DNA from 3 places in the Arthrobacter alpinus genome. Region 3 is predicted to be linked to each of the others. Evidence: riboswitches for the same ligand, from Rfam matches in the RefSeq annotation. Region 3 holds a riboswitch; each other region holds the start of a gene.
What was found. A riboswitch is a leader RNA that binds a small molecule or an ion and turns the genes downstream of it on or off. The one in region 3 is predicted to bind S-adenosylmethionine.

Region 1 (5,357 bases), 370 kb from region 3:
CCCTGATCCGACCCGACGCCGCCACCATTGAGACGCGTATAGCCACGGCCATTGCCGCAGAGCTGGGAGTCCGTGTGGCCCAGGTCCGCGCCGCCATTGGGCTGCTGGACGACGGCGCGAGCGTGCCCTTCATTGCCCGGTACCGGAAAGAGGCCACCGGGACCCTGGACGACACCGCGCTCCGTGACCTTGAGGAGCGGCTGCGCTACCTCCGCGAGCTTCAGGCCCGGCGCCTGGCGGTCTTGGAAACCATCCACGGACTCGGCAAGCTCACGGCCGTGCTGCGCTCCGCCATTGACGCCGCTGCCACCAAATCGGAGCTGGAAGACCTTTACCTGCCGTACAAGTCGACCCGCAAAACCAAGGCCGACGCCGCCCGTGAAGCTGGGCTGGAACCTCTCCTCGACGTGTTGCTGGCTAACCCGGCACTGACCCCCGGCGTGGCCGCCGACGCCTACGTTAGCGCTGCCAAGGGCGTGCCCAGCCCCGACGATGCGCTGGCCGGTGCCCGCGCCATCCTGATTGAGCGGGCAGGGCAGGACGCGGCGCTGGTGGGGGAGCTTCGGGAACGGCTATGGAAGACGGGCCGGCTGGGCTCGAAAGTGAAAACCGGCAAGACCGCTGAGGGTGAGAAGTTCAAGGACTACTTTGACTTTTCCCAACCGCCCCACACGCTGCCCAGTCACAGGGTTCTGGCCCTGCTGCGCGGCGAAAAGGAGGGCGTGCTGACACTGGATTTGGCTGAGGCCAACACCCGCGACGCCGACGCGCACGCGCAGGCCCGCGCCGCCTATGAAAACGCCGTGGCTCATTCCCTGGGCATCAGCGAGTCCGGCCGTGCTGCGGACACCTGGCTGATGACAAGTGCCCGCTTGGCCTGGCGCACCCGCATCCTGACCCGGCTTTCCGTGGACCTGCGGGTCCGGATGTTCCAACGCGCCGAGGAGGAATCGGTGCGCGTCTTTGCCGCCAATCTGCGCGATGTGCTGCTGGCGGCACCGGCCGGAAACAAGGCAACCCTGGGCTTAGACCCGGGCCTGCGCACCGGCACCAAGGTGGCCGTAGTTGACGGCACCGGCAAGGTGGTCGCCACCGACACGATTTACCCGCACGCCCCCGCCAAGCGATGGAATGAAGCCCTCGCCACCCTGCACGCGTTGGCGCTCAAGCATCAGGTGGAACTGGTGGCTATCGGCAACGGGACCGCGAGCCGGGAAACCGACAAGCTGGCCGCGGAACTGCTGGCCGAACTCAAGCACAGCAACCCCAAGATGAAGGTGACCAAACTGGTAGTCTCCGAGGCCGGCGCCTCGGTCTACTCGGCGTCGGCCCTGGCCAGCGCCGAACTGCCCGGCATGGACGTCTCCTTGCGCGGGGCCGTCTCGATCGCCCGCCGCCTGCAGGACCCGTTGGCTGAACTCGTCAAGATCGATCCCCAGTCCATCGGTGTGGGCCAGTACCAGCACGACCTCACCCCGGCCAAGCTGGAACGCTCCCTGGACGCCGTCGTCGAGGACTGCGTGAACGCCGTGGGTGTGGACCTGAACATGGCTTCCCCGGCGCTGCTCTCGCGGGTGGCAGGGGTGGGGCCGTTACTGAGCGAGAACATTGTGGCCCACAGGAACCAGCACGGCCCGTTCAGCAAGCGGCGGGACCTGCTGAAGGTGGCGCGGCTGGGCCCGAAGGCCTTCGAGCAATGCGCCGGGTTCCTGCGCATCACCGGCGGCTCGGAGCCTCTCGATGCCTCCAGCGTCCACCCGGAGGCCTATGGGCTGGCGCGGAAGATCCTCACCTCCGTGGGTGCCCAGGCCGCCGAGATCTCCGGAGGGGTGGGTGCAGCCGCAAGCGTCAACCCGGGCGAGTTTGTCGATGGCAGCTTTGGTCTGCCCACCGTCAAGGACATTGTGGCCGAGCTACAAAAACCCGGCCGCGACCCCCGCCCCCGCTTTGAAACCGCCACGTTCGCCGAAGGCATTGAGAAGATCACCGACCTTCGCCCCGGCATGATCCTGGAAGGGGTGGTCTCCAATGTGGCGGCCTTTGGCGCGTTCGTTGACATCGGCGTGCACCAGGACGGGCTGGTCCACGTCTCCGCCCTGAGCAACTCCTTTGTCTCCGACCCGCATGCCGTGGTTAAATCCGGCCAGGTGGTCCGGGTCTTGGTCCTGGAGGTGGAGCCCGAGCGCAAACGGATTTCCCTCACCTTGCGCCTTGACGATCAGGTCACGTCGGCGCCGGGCACCGGCCGCACCCGCGAGGCAGGTGAGCGGAAGGGGAACGACGCCGGCTCCGGGAAGTCGGCGCGCACCCCACCCCGGGCGGGCGGCCAGTCTCGCCCTAGCGCCCAGCCAGCCCGTCAACCGCGTGCGGCAACAGCCCCGCCGTCGGCCAACACGGCCATGGCCGAGGCCCTGCGCCGGGCAGGTCTGGGAAAATAGGGCGGGACCGCCAGCCCGTCAGTCAATAATTCGATATATCTCAGGTTCTGCCCAAAATTTCAATCAGTGATTCGCCAAAAGTCATAAACACGTCATATTCTTGCTCCCTCACTAGCTTTCTTCCACACTGGAGATAGGTCATGAGTGTCAGCGATTTGCCCCGGCTCGCTGACCGGCAACCCTCCACCGTGGTGGGGTGCCCCGGGTGAAGACCTGGTACCGAACCGCCCGGTTTCGGTGCAAGCGCGGGCCGCACGGCTCATCTTCCCCTTTGGGGCCAAGGTGGGCCATTGTTGCAGGCCTCTACTGTGAAGGAATCCATTCATGAGTAACGGTTGGTCATTTGAAACCCGTCAGATCCACGTAGGCCAGGAGCCGGATGTCACCACCGGTGCCCGCGCCCTGCCGATCTACCAGACAACATCCTTTGTGTTCCCGTCCACCGAGAGCGCCGCGGCACGGTTTGCCCTGACAGAACTGGAACCGATTTACACCCGCCTCGGCAACCCCACCCAGGATGCCGTTGAGCAGCGCATCGCCAGCCTGGAAGGCGGCGTCGGCGCCCTGCTGCTCTCCTCAGGCCAGGCCGCCACCACCTTCGCCATCTTGAACCTGGCCCAGGCCGGGGATCACATTGTCTCCAGCCCCAGCGTGTACGGCGGCACGTTCAACCTCTTGGCGCACACCTTGAAGAAGCTGGGCATCGACGTCACTTTTGTCTCGGACCCGGACAACTTGGATGAATGGCGCTCAGCCGTCCAGCCGAACACCAAGGCGTTCTTTGGCGAGACCGTCTCCAACCCGCGCCAGGACGTGCTGGACCTGGAAAACATCAGCGCCATCGCCCATGAAGCAGGCGTGCCGCTGATTGTCGACAACACCTTGGCCACCCCGTACCTGATCCGCCCCCTAGAGTGGGGTGCGGACATTGTCATCCACTCCGCCACCAAATACTTGGGCGGACACGGCACGGCCATTGGCGGGGTGATTGTCGACGGCGGCAAGTTCGACTTCGCAGCGGACCCGGAAAAGTTCCCCGGCTTCAACACCCCGGATGAGACGTACAACGGTCTGGTCTACGCTCGAGACCTTGGCGTCGGCAGTGCCCTGGGCGCGAATCTGGCCTACGTCCTCAAGGCCCGCGTGCAGCTACTGCGCGACCTTGGCTCAGCCATTGCCCCGTTTAACGCCTTCCTCATCGCCCAGGGCATTGAGACACTGAGCCTGCGCATGGAACGCCACGTCAGCAACGCCGTCACAGTGGCACAGTGGCTTGAAAACAATCAGAACGTGGAATCCGTGGTTTACGCCGGCATCCCGTCCAGCCCGTGGTTTGAGCGGGGCCGCAAATACGGCCCCAAGGGCACCGGCGCAGTCATCGCTTTTGACATCGTGGGCGGCGCGGAGGCTGGCAAGCGTTTCGTTGACGGACTGGAACTGCACTCGCACGTCGCCAACCTCGGTGACGTGCGCTCCCTGGTGATCCACCCGGCGTCGACCACTCACGCGCAACTCTCACCCGAGCAGCAGCTCGCCGCCGGAGTTCGCCCCGGACTGGTGCGCCTCTCCGTGGGCCTCGAAGGCGTGGAGGACATCATCGCCGACCTTGAAGCCGGTTTTCGCGCAGCAAAATCAGCGTGACACCGGTAAGTCCGACGGCGGCGGAGGTGAATGTGCGCTCCCCTGAGGCAGGAACCGGAACACCAATTCCGGCCAGTGCGCCCTGGTCTGCGGCTGTGGGACAGGGCGGCGGTGTGCTGCGCTCCGTGGACATCGGCGCCCTTGAGCTGGAGGCGGGCGGGGAGTTGCCGACCGTCACCCTGGCGTTTGAATGCTGGGGTGTTTTGAACGCGGCAGGCACCAACGCAGTGCTCATCCAGCACGCGCTGACCGGCAGCACCCATGTCAGCCGAGGTGACTCCGAGGAGGACGGTTGGTGGGAGGGCCTGGTTGGGCCGGGCGAGGTCATCGACACGGACAAGTACTTTGTGGTGGCGGCGAACATGCTCGGCGGATGCTACGGCACCACCGGACCCTCCAGCATTGCCGCCGACGGTGCACCTTACGGTTCCCGGTTCCCCTTGGTCACCATCCGCGATTCCGTGGTGGCGGAGGCGCGGTTGGCGGACAGGCTCGGCATCACCTCATGGCACGCGGTCATTGGCGGGTCCATGGGCGGGGCCAGGGCGCTGGAATGGGCGGTGACGTTCCCGGAACGAGTGCGACGGTGCGCGGTGGTGGCCTCCTGCGCGGCAAGCACCGCCGAGCAGATAGCGTTTTCGCAGGCCCAGGTGTTGGCCATCCGCCAGGACCCCCATTTCGCCGGCGGGGACTACTACGACGGCGCAGCACCCACCTCGGGCTTGGGATTGGCCCGGCGGATCGCCCACATCACCTACCGCTCCGAAACGGAGATGGAACAACGCTTTGGGCGGGCCGCGCAGGACGGTGAAAACCCGCTGCACCTCGGGCGGCTTCGCCCGGTGGTGGGAGGTTCCTTTGCCGGCCGCTACCAGGTGGAAAGCTATCTTGACCACCAAGCACGCAAACTGGTGAGCCGTTTTGACGCCAACAGTTACATTGTCATCACCGAGGCCCTGATGAGCCATGATGTGACGCGCGGCCGCGGTACCTTGACGCAGGCCCTGACCCGGACCGAAGGGGTGCAGTTCCTTGTTGCCGCCGTTAGCAGCGACAGGCTGTACTTCCCGTCCCAGTCACAGGAACTGGCCGCGGCCCTGCCCGGGGACGTAAAAGTGCACAACATCGACTCCGCCATTGGGCACGACGGGTTCTTGACCGAGGTAGGGACTGTGGGGGATCTGCTGCGGGAGTCCTTCTTCGCGCAGTAGACCCCGGTGCCGCTTAGAACGCCTTGAAGATCGCTTCGCGGTGGATGGCGTACTGTTCGGCCGTGAC
Region 2 (5,357 bases), 1.9 Mb from region 3:
GGCCCCACGTCGGGGCGAAAGCCTGGCTTGTGGACGTCCCCTGCATGCATGATCCGGGCCAGCCGGTGCACCCACGGCACGCTGACATCGAGCTGGTTCCAGATGAGCCCAAGAATTCCGCCAGGGCGCAGCACGCGGGCAAGCTCCGTGCTGGCCAGCAATGGATCGCACCAGTGCCAGGCCTGCGCCACCACGGCCACGTCAACAGAATCCGCCGGCAGGTTAAGGTCCTCGGCCCGTCCCACCAGGGCCTGAACCTGTGGCAGCTTGTGCCGCAGTTGCTCGAGCATGTCCGTTGAAGGGTCGACGGCGGTCACCGCCCACCCGCGCCCTGTCAACAGTTGGGTGTACTTGCCGGTTCCGGCGCCGACGTCCAGTGCATCGCGGATATCGGCGCCGGCGCTAAGCCACTCCAATGACGCCAGCGGATAGCTTGGGCGGACATCGTCATAGTGTTTGCCGCCCGCCTGAAAAGCGTTGGCCATCTCTGTGCGCCGCGTGCTGTCAAAGACCGGTCCGCCCGTCCCCGCCATGCCACTCCTGAATAGTTGTGCCGTTTCCGCCGTCCACTCTACCGGGGTCCGGACAAGCTCGAGCTCCGGAGCACCTCAGTCGGTGGCGCAGGGGGCTGCGCCGGCGGTTCCGGGCGTGTTCGGCGCCCACGATGGAAAGGTGCGCGAATCGTTGGCGGGCACCCAGCGTCCGGCGTCCACTACATAGTCCCAGCCCAACCCGTTGCGCAGGAGGGCGCCCACGCCGTCGATCAGACGCTGCGCGTCCTCCAGCCGGGAGCCTAGACCAAAGCTGGCACGCAGCGACCCCGAGGCCAGGCCCAGGCGGCGCAGCGCCGGGTGGGCGCAGAACTTGCCGTCACGCACGCCCACGCCATGCTCGGCGGACAAGTAGGCGGCGACCAGTCCGGCGTCGTACCCGGCGATGGAGAAGTTCACTACGCCGATGGAACCGCACTCGGCGTAGGCGTCCGAGTCGGTGAAGAGCTGGTGGACCGTGACGCCGTCGAGCTCCTGAAGCCCGGATACCAGGTGGGAGCGCAGCTGCTGCTCGTGGTCGTGCCATTGATTCGCGTCCAACGCGCCGAGTACCTGGGCGGCCCTGGCCAAGGTGGCGGCGCCGAGTACGTTGGGGGAGCCGGCCTCATGCCGGGCCGGGCCCTGCGTCCACAGCACCGATTCCATCCGGACGTCCTTGACGGCGCCGCCGCCGGCCAGATGCGGTTTGCCTGTGTCCAGCCAATCGGAGCGGCCAACCAGCACCCCCGCACCAAAGGGTGCATAGAGCTTGTGCCCGGAGAACGCCACGTAGTCGATGCCGCTGGCTGCGATGTCGATGCGCCGGTGGGGTGCCAGCTGGGCCGCATCCACCACAATCCGGGCCCCGTACTTGTGGGCCAGGGCGGAAAATTCCGCCACAGGGAGCACTTCGCCTGTCACATTTGAGGCGCCCGTGATAGCCAGGAGCACCACATTTCCTGCCCGCAGCTGCGTCTCCACACGGGACAATGTGGCGGCGATGGTGTCACCTGCGACGACCGAACGGTGGGGCAGCGCCTGCCACGGCAGCAGGTTCGCGTGGTGCTCAATGTCCAGGTACAGGACCTCACCGTTGGCGTTGGAGTTGCTTTCCAGCAGGGTCTGCACGCAGCCAGCCAGGAGGTTCAGGGAATCGGTGGTGTTGCGGGTGAAGATGACGGTGTCATCGGGCCGGGCACCGAGAAAATTAGCCACAATGTGCCGTGCATTTTCATACACCGAGGTACTCACCTGTGAGGCGAATCCTGCGCCGCGGTGCACACTGGCGTAGTAGGGCAGAATCTGCGCCAAGTGCGCGGCCACATCCTCCACAGCCGGGGCCGACGCGGCGTAGTCCAGGTTGGCGTACCGGACACTAGCGCCGTGGATCAACGGGGCTTTGAGGTCGTTGCCCACCACGGGCAGCAACGGTGAACTGGCGAGGGAAATGTTTTCCAAGATGGCAGAACTCATGAGGCTTCCTTAAAGGAAGGATTCTTATCTGACCCCGCCGTCAAAAAAGCAGACAGAGCCAAAAAATCCGCGCTTGCCATGACCGCTCCGGCCAGGCCAGGTCGTCACCCGGGGCACCCCGCCGCGAAAGGAGGGTTGCCGGCCAGCAAACCGGGGTTTAGCGCTGGCACTCGTGACCTATGCAAAAAATAGTAGCCCAACGGCGGGCCCGACGCATTTGTTACGCCGGGTAACGGGCGGTGGTGACTACCGAGCAAAGGCAAAAAAAGTACGACGGCGGTGACCGCCGTCGTACTTAACTCACCTGTGCTTGATGAAAGGATTAGGCGAGGAGGTCATCCCAGCCCGGGTTCAAGCGGCGCAAGACCTCTGCGTGCAAAATGGAATTAGTGGCCAAGGCGTTGCCGCCGAAGGGTCCATCCACGCCCTCGAGCGAGGTGAAGCGTCCGCCGGCCTCGGTGATGATCGGTACCAGGGCGGCCATGTCATACAAGTTCAGCTCGGGCTCGCAGGCAATGTCAACGGCGCCTTCGGCAACCATGCAGTACGACCAAAAGTCGCCGTACGCGCGGGTGCGCCACACGTCGTCGGTGAGCCCCAGAAATTCCTCCCGGTTGCCGCGTTCGGCCCATCCGGTCAGCGAGGAGTAGGAAAGGGAAGCGTCGGAGAGCTCGGTGACGTTAGAGACTCGGATGCGGGTTGCGGCGGCCAGGGATTTGCCCATGTACGCTCCGGTGCCCTCGGCAGCCCACCACCGCTTGCCTAAAGCCGGCGCGCTGACAAGGCCCACCACCGGCCGGCCCTCGTCGACCAAGGCGATCAATGTGGCCCAGACCGGAACGCCGCGCACAAAATTCTTGGTGCCATCGATCGGGTCGATGATCCAACGCCGCGAGCCGTGGCCGCTGCTGCCAAACTCCTCACCGAGCACGGCATCGCGGGGACGGACCCGGGACAGCTGGCTACGGATGGACTCCTCGGCCGCCTTGTCTGCATCGGTCACAGGCGTCAGATCCGGCTTGGTCTCAACCTGCAGATCCAGGGCCTTGAAACGGGACATGGTCAGGGAATCGACGGTGTCGGCCAGGACATGGGCCAGGCGGAGGTCATCGTTGTACGTCTGTGGGGGCGTCATACTCACCACGTTATCGGTAGTTGGGGGACTAGGCTGGCTGGCACGCGGGCGGGGAACAGGCCGACGCGTCGGATAGTCGCCGGAAAAATGCCGGATCGCCTGCGGTGGCGAGTTGGCCAGGTCTCGACCGCCGGTCAGTCGATCTGGCCAAGTTCCTTGGCCTCGGCGCGCCCTTCGGTGCGGTCGCTGGTGCCCAGCAGGCGCCGCAGCGACGCCAGCCGTGCCGGCCCGGCGTCGCCGGCATGACCGGCGGCAACATACGGGTCCAGGCCACAGTTGACGGCGACGCTGTCATGCTTGCAACCGCGTTCGCAGTCGTCGGTACCTGGTTGCAGGTCGGGGAAGGCCGCCAAGATCCTGTCGGGGTTCACATGGGCCAGCCCGAAGGAGCGGATGCCCGGGGTGTCAATGATCCAGGAGCGGGGCTCGCCGTCCTTCAATCGCAGGGCCAGCGCCGAGGATGAGGTGTGCCGGCCGCGACCCGTCACGGCATTCACGCCGCCCGTGGCACGCTGGGAGCCGGTGAGCGCGTTGACCATAGTGGACTTGCCCACACCCGAGTGCCCGACCATGACGCTGACCTTGCCGTCAAGGAATTCCCGCAGCTGTTCGACGGCGCCGCCAGCCAAAAGGGCGGAGTCACCGTCGTCGCTGCGCGCGTCAATGGCGGAGGCGGCGTCTGCGGCGCCTGCGGAAGCAGTGCGGCTGATGATGACTGTCATCTCCAGGTGCTCGTAGTTGGCCAGCAGTTCGGCAGGGTCCTTGATGTCTGCCTTGGTGATCAGCAGAATCGGGGCGATGCCCGAATCGTAGGCGGCCACCAGGGCCCTGTCGATGAAACCCGTGCGCGGCTCGGGGTTGGCCGCGGCCACCACGATGACCAGCTGGTCAGCGTTGGCCACCACTACGCGCTCAATCGGGTCCGTGTCATCGGCGCTGCGGCGCAACAGTGTGCGGCGTTCCTCCACGCGCACCAGGCGTGCCAGGGTGTCCGGCTTGCCTGAGGTGTCACCCACCAGGGCTACGAAGTCGCCGGCCACCACGGGGGAGCGGCGCAGTTCGCGGGCCCTCGCGGCGATGAGTAGGCGCTCGGTGGGCAGGTCCTCGTCCACGATGCCGGTGTAACGGCCACGGTCCACCGTGATGATGCGTCCAATGACGGCGTCATCATGTGCCGGTCGGTCCTTGGTGCGTGGCCTGCTGCCCTTTTTGTTGGGCCTGACCCTGACATCTGATTCGTCCCAGGTGCTGTAATCGTTTGCCATCGGCCTACGCTTCGGTCACAGTGGTCTGGGCCACCATGTCGGCCCACATCTGCGGGAAGGCAGGCATGGTTTTGGCGGTGGTGGCGATATCTTCCACCGTGACGCCGGGCACGGCGAGCCCGATGATGGCACCGGCCGTGGCCATGCGGTGGTCCTCGTAGCTGTGGAACACCCCGCCGTGCAGCGGGGCGGGGTTGATGATCAGCCCGTCCGGAGTTTCGACGGCGTTCCCGCCCAGGGCGTTGATCTCGGCAACCAGCGCCGCGAGCCGGTCCGTCTCGTGTCCGCGCAGATGGGCGATGCCCCGCAGCCGAGACGGGCCCGTGGCTAGGGCGCAGAGGGCGGCCGCGGAGGGGGCAAGTTCGCTGGTGTCGGCAATGTCGACACCGAGAATTTCGGGCCCTCCCGTCACCGTCAAGACGCCGTCGTCCAGGCTGACGGTGGCACCGAACTGTGGCAGGATCTCACGCCACTTATCTCCGACTTGGGTGGTATTCAGCGGCCAGTTCGGGATCCGCACGGTGCCGCGCGAGGCCAGAGCGGCGGCCAGGAACGGGCCCGCGTTGGAGAGGTCCTGCTCCAGGACCACGTCAAAGGCCGCAATGGGACCCGGGGCAACTATCCAGTGCTTAGGGGTGGAGTCATCCACCGTGACACCCAGGGACCGCAGCACCTGAACCGTCATGGAAATATGGTCAACACTGGGCACCGATTCTCCGGTGTGCTCCAGGTGCAGGCCCTGCGTGAACCGGGCGGCCACCAACAAGATGGCCGAGATGAACTGTGAGGAGCCGGCGGCATCGATGGCCACATGGCCGCCACGAACAGTGCCGGTGCCGTGGACCGTGAACGGCATCAGCCCGTCGGCACCGTCACTGACCTTGACACCCAGACCCGCCAGGGCGGCCACAATGGGGGCCATGGGGCGCACCCTGGCGGCGGGGTCGCCGTCGA
Region 3 (5,357 bases):
TTGTTGACGGCCGCGGCCATCGGCATGCTCTTCAAGCTCAACGCCTCCATCTCCGGCGCCGAGGTGGGCTGCCAGGGCGAGGTGGGCTCGGCGTGTTCCATGGCCGCCGGCGCCCTGTGCGAGCTACTGGGTGGAACACCCGTGCAGGCCGAGAACGCCGCGGAAATCGGCATTGAGCACAATCTGGGCCTGACCTGCGACCCCGTGGGCGGGCTGGTGCAGATCCCGTGCATTGAACGCAATGCGATCGCCAGCGTCAAGGCGATCAATGCCGCACGGCTGGCCCTGCACGGGGACGGCAGCCAGAAAGTTTCATTGGACAAGGCGATCAAGACCATGAGGGAAACAGGTGCCGACATGATGAGCAAATACAAGGAAACCTCCCGCGGGGGCCTAGCCGTGAATGTGATCGAGTGCTGACATGGACACTTTGGTAGAGCCGGTTGAAACGGCCCAATATGTGCTCACGCTGGATTGCCCGGACGGTCCCGGGATCGTCCACCAGGTTTCCGGCGTTTTGTTGGGGCAGGGCGCGGACATCATCGACGTGCGTCAGTTCAGTGACCGTCAGCACCTGAGGGTGGTGGCCGGGGCGCCGGAACCGGACGGCCGCTTCTTCATGCGGCTGCACTTTGAGGCGCCGGCTGGGGAGCTGACCCAGGATGCGCTGCGTGCGGCGCTGGAACCGGTGGCGAAACAGCACGGCATGCGTTGGGAGCTGCGCCCGCACGGCGCCAAGCGGCGGGTGTTGATCATGGTCTCCAAGTTTGAGCATTGCCTCAACGACCTGCTGTTCCGCACCCGCACAGGGGAGTTGCCGGTGGAGGTGGTGGCTGTGGTTTCCAACCATCCAGACCATCAGCGGCTGGCGGAGTGGCACGGCATCGCCTTCTTCCACGTACCCGTCACCGCCGACACCAAACCACAGGCGGAGGCGCGGCTGATGGAGCTGGTGGACCAGTTCGACGTCGAACTGGTGGTGCTGGCCCGCTACATGCAAGTCCTCAGCGACGGGCTCACCCGCCACCTGGAGGGACGCGCCATCAACATCCATCACTCGTTCCTGCCCAGCTTCAAAGGCGCCAAGCCCTACCATCAGGCCTATGCGCGCGGTGTGAAGACCGTTGGGGCCACGGCGCACTACGTCAACAGTGAACTGGATGAGGGGCCCATCATCTCCCAGCAGGTGGTCGAGGTGGACCACACTTTCGGTCCGGAGGATCTGGTGGCTGCCGGGCGGGACACCGAATGCAAGGCACTCAGCAACGCCGTGCGCTGGCATTGCGAGGGCCGGGTGATAGTCCAGGGGAACAGGACCATCGTGCTGCGCTAGCGCGGAGAACCTTCCGCTATGCGCAGGACCCGCCCGGATTTCGGCGCAACTTGTCCAGTGGCGCCAAACTCGTCGCGAGTCGTACGCATGATGGATGGTCCTAGCCGCCCACGATCCCGCCAAAAGCCAGCCCGAGCAGATACGTTGCCGCCGCTGCACCCATGCCGATACCCAGCTGGCGCAGTCCCCGCCACAGCGGTGAGGCGCCTGAGAGCAATCCGACGACGGCGCCAGTCCCCATCAGCGTCAGGCCCACCAACACACAGGCCAGGACTAGGGCGCTCACCCCCGTCATGCCAAACACAAACGGCAGGATGGGGATGATGGCGCCGGAGGCAAAGAAGCAGAAGCTGGAGGTGGCGGCGCCCCAAGCAGTGCCGAGGGTTTCGTGGTCGTCCGCGGACTTGAACTCGTCGGGGCGCAGGGACAGGCTGGGATCACAGTCGCAGGTGAAGCCACCCATGCGCTCGGCCGCACGGTGTTCGGCTGCTTCGCGGGACATGCCACGGGCCAGGTACACCAGCACCAGCTCGTTGTTCTCCAGATCCAGCGACGGAGCTGCGGACAGGGTGATCTGGGTGGGTTGGGAGGCGTCCAGGAGTTCACGCTGGGACCGCACAGAAACAAATTCGCCCGCCCCCATGGACAAGGCGCCAGCCAGGAGCCCCGCCACACCGCTGAATAAAACCACCTGGCTGCCCACGCCCGTGGCCGCCATGCCCACGACGAGGGAGAGGTTGCTGACCAGTCCGTCATTGGCGCCAAAAACCGCCGCCCGGAACGATCCGGAGAGACGGATGCGCCCCCGCGTGGCCAGGCCTCGGACCACCTCTTCGTGGATCGATTCGTCGGCGGCCATGGCGTCGGTGGCGTCGGCGTCGGTGGCATAGGGGGAGCGGGATTCCGAGCGTTGGGCCAGGGCCAGCACAAAGACGGAACCGAAGCACCGGGCCAGCAGGCCCAGCAACTGATTGCGGGCGGACGCGGCCACCGGCGGCTCGGCGTGCTCGCCCAGAAGGTTCAACCAATGCTTTTCGTGGCGGCCCTCCGCCTGCGCCAGGGCCAGCAAGATGGCTTTTTCCTCGCCCTCGCGGCGTTTGGCCAGGTCGCGGTAAACGGCGGCTTCGGCCCGTTCGTCGGCCAGATATTGGCGCCAGCGACTGATTTCTACGGGGGTGGGAATGCGTTCTGGCACAGTAGGGAACTCCTCAAGTAAGCCATTACTGTAGCGCGTATTGGTGGCAATTTCCGGCCGGTGATCCTTGAAAAATAGTTTCGGCCTACCGCACTTTCGCCCGGCTAGCCACGGAGAAAAGGACGTGCGCAAAAAGGGTGCGGATATGCTGGGAATCACGCAGCGTTGGCGGCCACGGATCGGAAGCAGGTCAGTGAAAATGGTTGAGGTGCTTTTCCCGATGATGACCGGGGACCCGCAGGACCAAGGCGTGCTGACCCTGTGGCTGGTGCCCGACGGCGACGCCGTGCGCCCCTACCAGGTGCTGGCCGAGGTCACCATCGACAAGTTCGACGCCGAAATCAACGCCCCCGCCGCGGGCGTGCTCACGTGGCACGTCCAAGAAGGTGACGAGGTGGCGCAGGGCGCCGTTATTGCCACCATCGCCTAGCCGCCGGGGTTGCGCCGGCCTAGTACTTTTCGAGTTTGAAGCCCAGGCTGCGGCTCTCCCGTGAACCGGTCTGCGCCATGGTGACCACCAGCGTGCCGATTTCCGGTACCCAGCGGGCGGCACGCACCGCCGCCGCCAGCGCGTCCACCAGCAGTGCCGGTGCGGCGCAGAAGTAGCTGTGGTGACCCCTGGGGGTGAAAAAGGTGACGGCGCCCAAATTCACATCCACGGCCGGCAGAACGGGGATGCCGGCTGAGGGTGGGGCCGTGCGGGGAGCGGCGTTGTGAGAAGAGCGGCTACGGTCTGCGGAAATAGTTGCCATGATCAAACCTTTGATGGGGGTGCTCTTACCCGCGGATCCAGTCACCGCAGGTCACTTCCTCATCCGAGCCACCCTGTGAACATGGGGTTGGCGTGCGACCAGTCGGAGCTTGGCATCGCATCTCGTGAAGCTGGTTTCCACCGTAGCGCTTTAAAGTACGACGGCGGTTGATGACGTAATTTATTACGTCACCAACCGCCGTCCTACGTTGGTCGAACTACACGGTGGTGCTGTTCTTGCCCGTCATGACGGTGTCGATATCATCTGAATTGGAATCAGTGGCAGCCGCTGCGAGGCGGTCGTCCCAAATCTTGCGGATGTTCGCGGGCGTTGCCGGGGTCAGTAGGGAGACCGCGATGTAGACCACCAGCGAGGCGAGCAGGCCAAAGTAGATCGGCTCGTTGGCGTAGATGCCATCGGCGCTGGGGATCACGCCGGTGGCGTACAGCACCAGCAGGGCGATGGTCAGCAGGCTGCCAACCACCATGGACCAGGCGGCGCCAAGTCCGTTGCCACGCTTCCACACCAGGCCGCCGATGATGGACACCAGCAAACCGCCAACCAGGATGTCGTAGGCGATGGTCAGGGCGAACACCACGTCGTTGACAACAATGGAAATCAGGACCACTAGGAGCCCCAGGCCCAGCACGTACCAGCGGTTGGCGTTGACGTCATGCTCGGGGTTGGAGCTGTCTGAGGTGTCGATGGTTTTGCCGAACCAGCTGGCCACGAACGGGACAACGTCCTTGCGGGCCACGGTGGCGGCGGCAATCAGGGAACCCGATGCGGTGGACATCATGGCGGCCACGGCGGCGGCCATGACGATCCCACCAATGCCGATGGGCAGCAGGTGGGTGGCCACTTCGGCGTAGACGACGTCCTTGCCCAGGTTGGCGACGTCGATGGTGGGCAGAGCTACCTTGGCGGCCAGTCCGATCAGGGCGCCGGCCACGCCATACAGGATGCAGTAGATGCCGGCGGTGGCGCCGCCCCAGCGGGCCACCTGTGGGTCGCGGGCGGTGAAGACACGCTGCCAGATGTCCTGGCCAATCAGCAGGCCCAGGGTGTAGACCACGAAGTAGGTGATGATGGTCTGGATGCCGATGCCGTCCCACGCGAAGAAGCTGGCGTCAACGCGTTCCTTGATGCCGTCGATGCCACCGGCGGCGTTCCACGCGAACGGGAGCATGAGGAAGAAGATGCCCACGGTCTTGATCACGAACTGCACCTGGTCGGCCAGGGTGATGGACCACATGCCGCCAACGGTGGAGTAGATGAGCACAATGGCCCCACCCACGGCAATGGCCAGCCAGCGGTCCCAGCCGAACAGCACCACAAAGATGGTGGCGTAGGCGCCGGTGGAAGTTGCCGAGATCATGATCGTGTAGGCGAGCATGACGATGCCCGACATCTTGGTGGTCTCCTTGCCGTAGCGCAGGCTCAGCATTTGGGAGACCGTGTAGATCTTCAGCTTTTGGATGGTGGGGGCAAACAGCAGGCTCAGCAGCAGTACCCCGATGCCAATAGCAACCACCAGCCACATGCCTGAAATGCCGAACTTGTAGCCTAGCCCCACGCCTCCCACGGTGGAGGCTCCACCGAGGACGACGGCGGCCATGGTGCCGGTGTAGAGGAAGGGGCCAAGGCGTCGGCCGGCCACGAGGAAGTCACTATTGTTCTTGGTTCGGGACTTGCCCCACCAGCCGAAGGCCAGCATGGCCACCAAGTAAATGACGACTATTGCAATGTTCAATGTCACGTAGTGCTCCAAGGTGCTGTGAGGGGGATTCCCCAAAAAAATTGCCTGGTAGGCAACATCTGTTGTCCAATAGGCTAAACTGTGATTGAGGTAACAGTCAAAAAATCGAAGTGTGTGTGATGCCCGTATAGAGTCACGGTGGGCGCATCAGGCCCGCAACCAAGAAGGAGCGAGAATGAAAGCGTTGCCCGTAGAGCCTAGTACGGCACCGGTGGCCATAGGATCCCGAATTCGGGCAGCGCGCCAGTCCCAGCGACTCACTATTGAGCATGTGGCAGATGCGACCGGCCTGACCAAGGGGTTTCTTAGCCGGGTGGA

Region 1: another riboswitch for S-adenosylmethionine. It lies ahead of AOC05_RS03395 (bifunctional o-acetylhomoserine/o-acetylserine sulfhydrylase); the one in region 3 lies ahead of AOC05_RS01840 (hypothetical protein).
Region 2: another riboswitch for S-adenosylmethionine. It lies ahead of AOC05_RS10550 (aminotransferase class V-fold PLP-dependent enzyme); the one in region 3 lies ahead of AOC05_RS01840 (hypothetical protein).

Annotation. Positions count from the first base shown of each region.
Region 1 covers NZ_CP012677.1:799,664-805,020, forward strand. Annotated here, with positions in the region: gene AOC05_RS03390 (Tex family protein) at 1-2,438, shown strand, start outside; SAM riboswitch class IV at 2,575-2,690, shown strand; gene AOC05_RS03395 (bifunctional o-acetylhomoserine/o-acetylserine sulfhydrylase) at 2,763-4,079, shown strand; gene metX (homoserine O-acetyltransferase MetX) at 4,145-5,290, shown strand; gene AOC05_RS19255 (hypothetical protein) at 5,304-5,357, opposite strand, start outside.
Region 2 covers NZ_CP012677.1:2,340,746-2,346,102, reverse strand. Annotated here, with positions in the region: gene AOC05_RS10555 (class I SAM-dependent methyltransferase) at 1-533, opposite strand, end outside; gene AOC05_RS10550 (aminotransferase class V-fold PLP-dependent enzyme) at 609-2,003, opposite strand; SAM riboswitch class IV at 2,068-2,181, opposite strand; gene hisN (histidinol-phosphatase) at 2,326-3,138, opposite strand; gene AOC05_RS10540 (ribosome small subunit-dependent GTPase A) at 3,273-4,403, opposite strand; gene aroA (3-phosphoshikimate 1-carboxyvinyltransferase) at 4,408-5,357, opposite strand, start outside.
Region 3 covers NZ_CP012677.1:428,481-433,837, forward strand. Annotated here, with positions in the region: gene AOC05_RS01820 (L-serine ammonia-lyase) at 1-420, shown strand, start outside; gene purU (formyltetrahydrofolate deformylase) at 422-1,333, shown strand; gene AOC05_RS01830 (VIT1/CCC1 transporter family protein) at 1,434-2,528, opposite strand; gene AOC05_RS01835 (biotin/lipoyl-containing protein) at 2,728-2,958, shown strand; gene AOC05_RS01840 (hypothetical protein) at 2,978-3,280, opposite strand; SAM riboswitch class IV at 3,297-3,410, opposite strand; gene AOC05_RS01845 (sodium:solute symporter) at 3,498-4,997, opposite strand; gene AOC05_RS01850 (helix-turn-helix domain-containing protein) at 5,215-5,357, shown strand, end outside.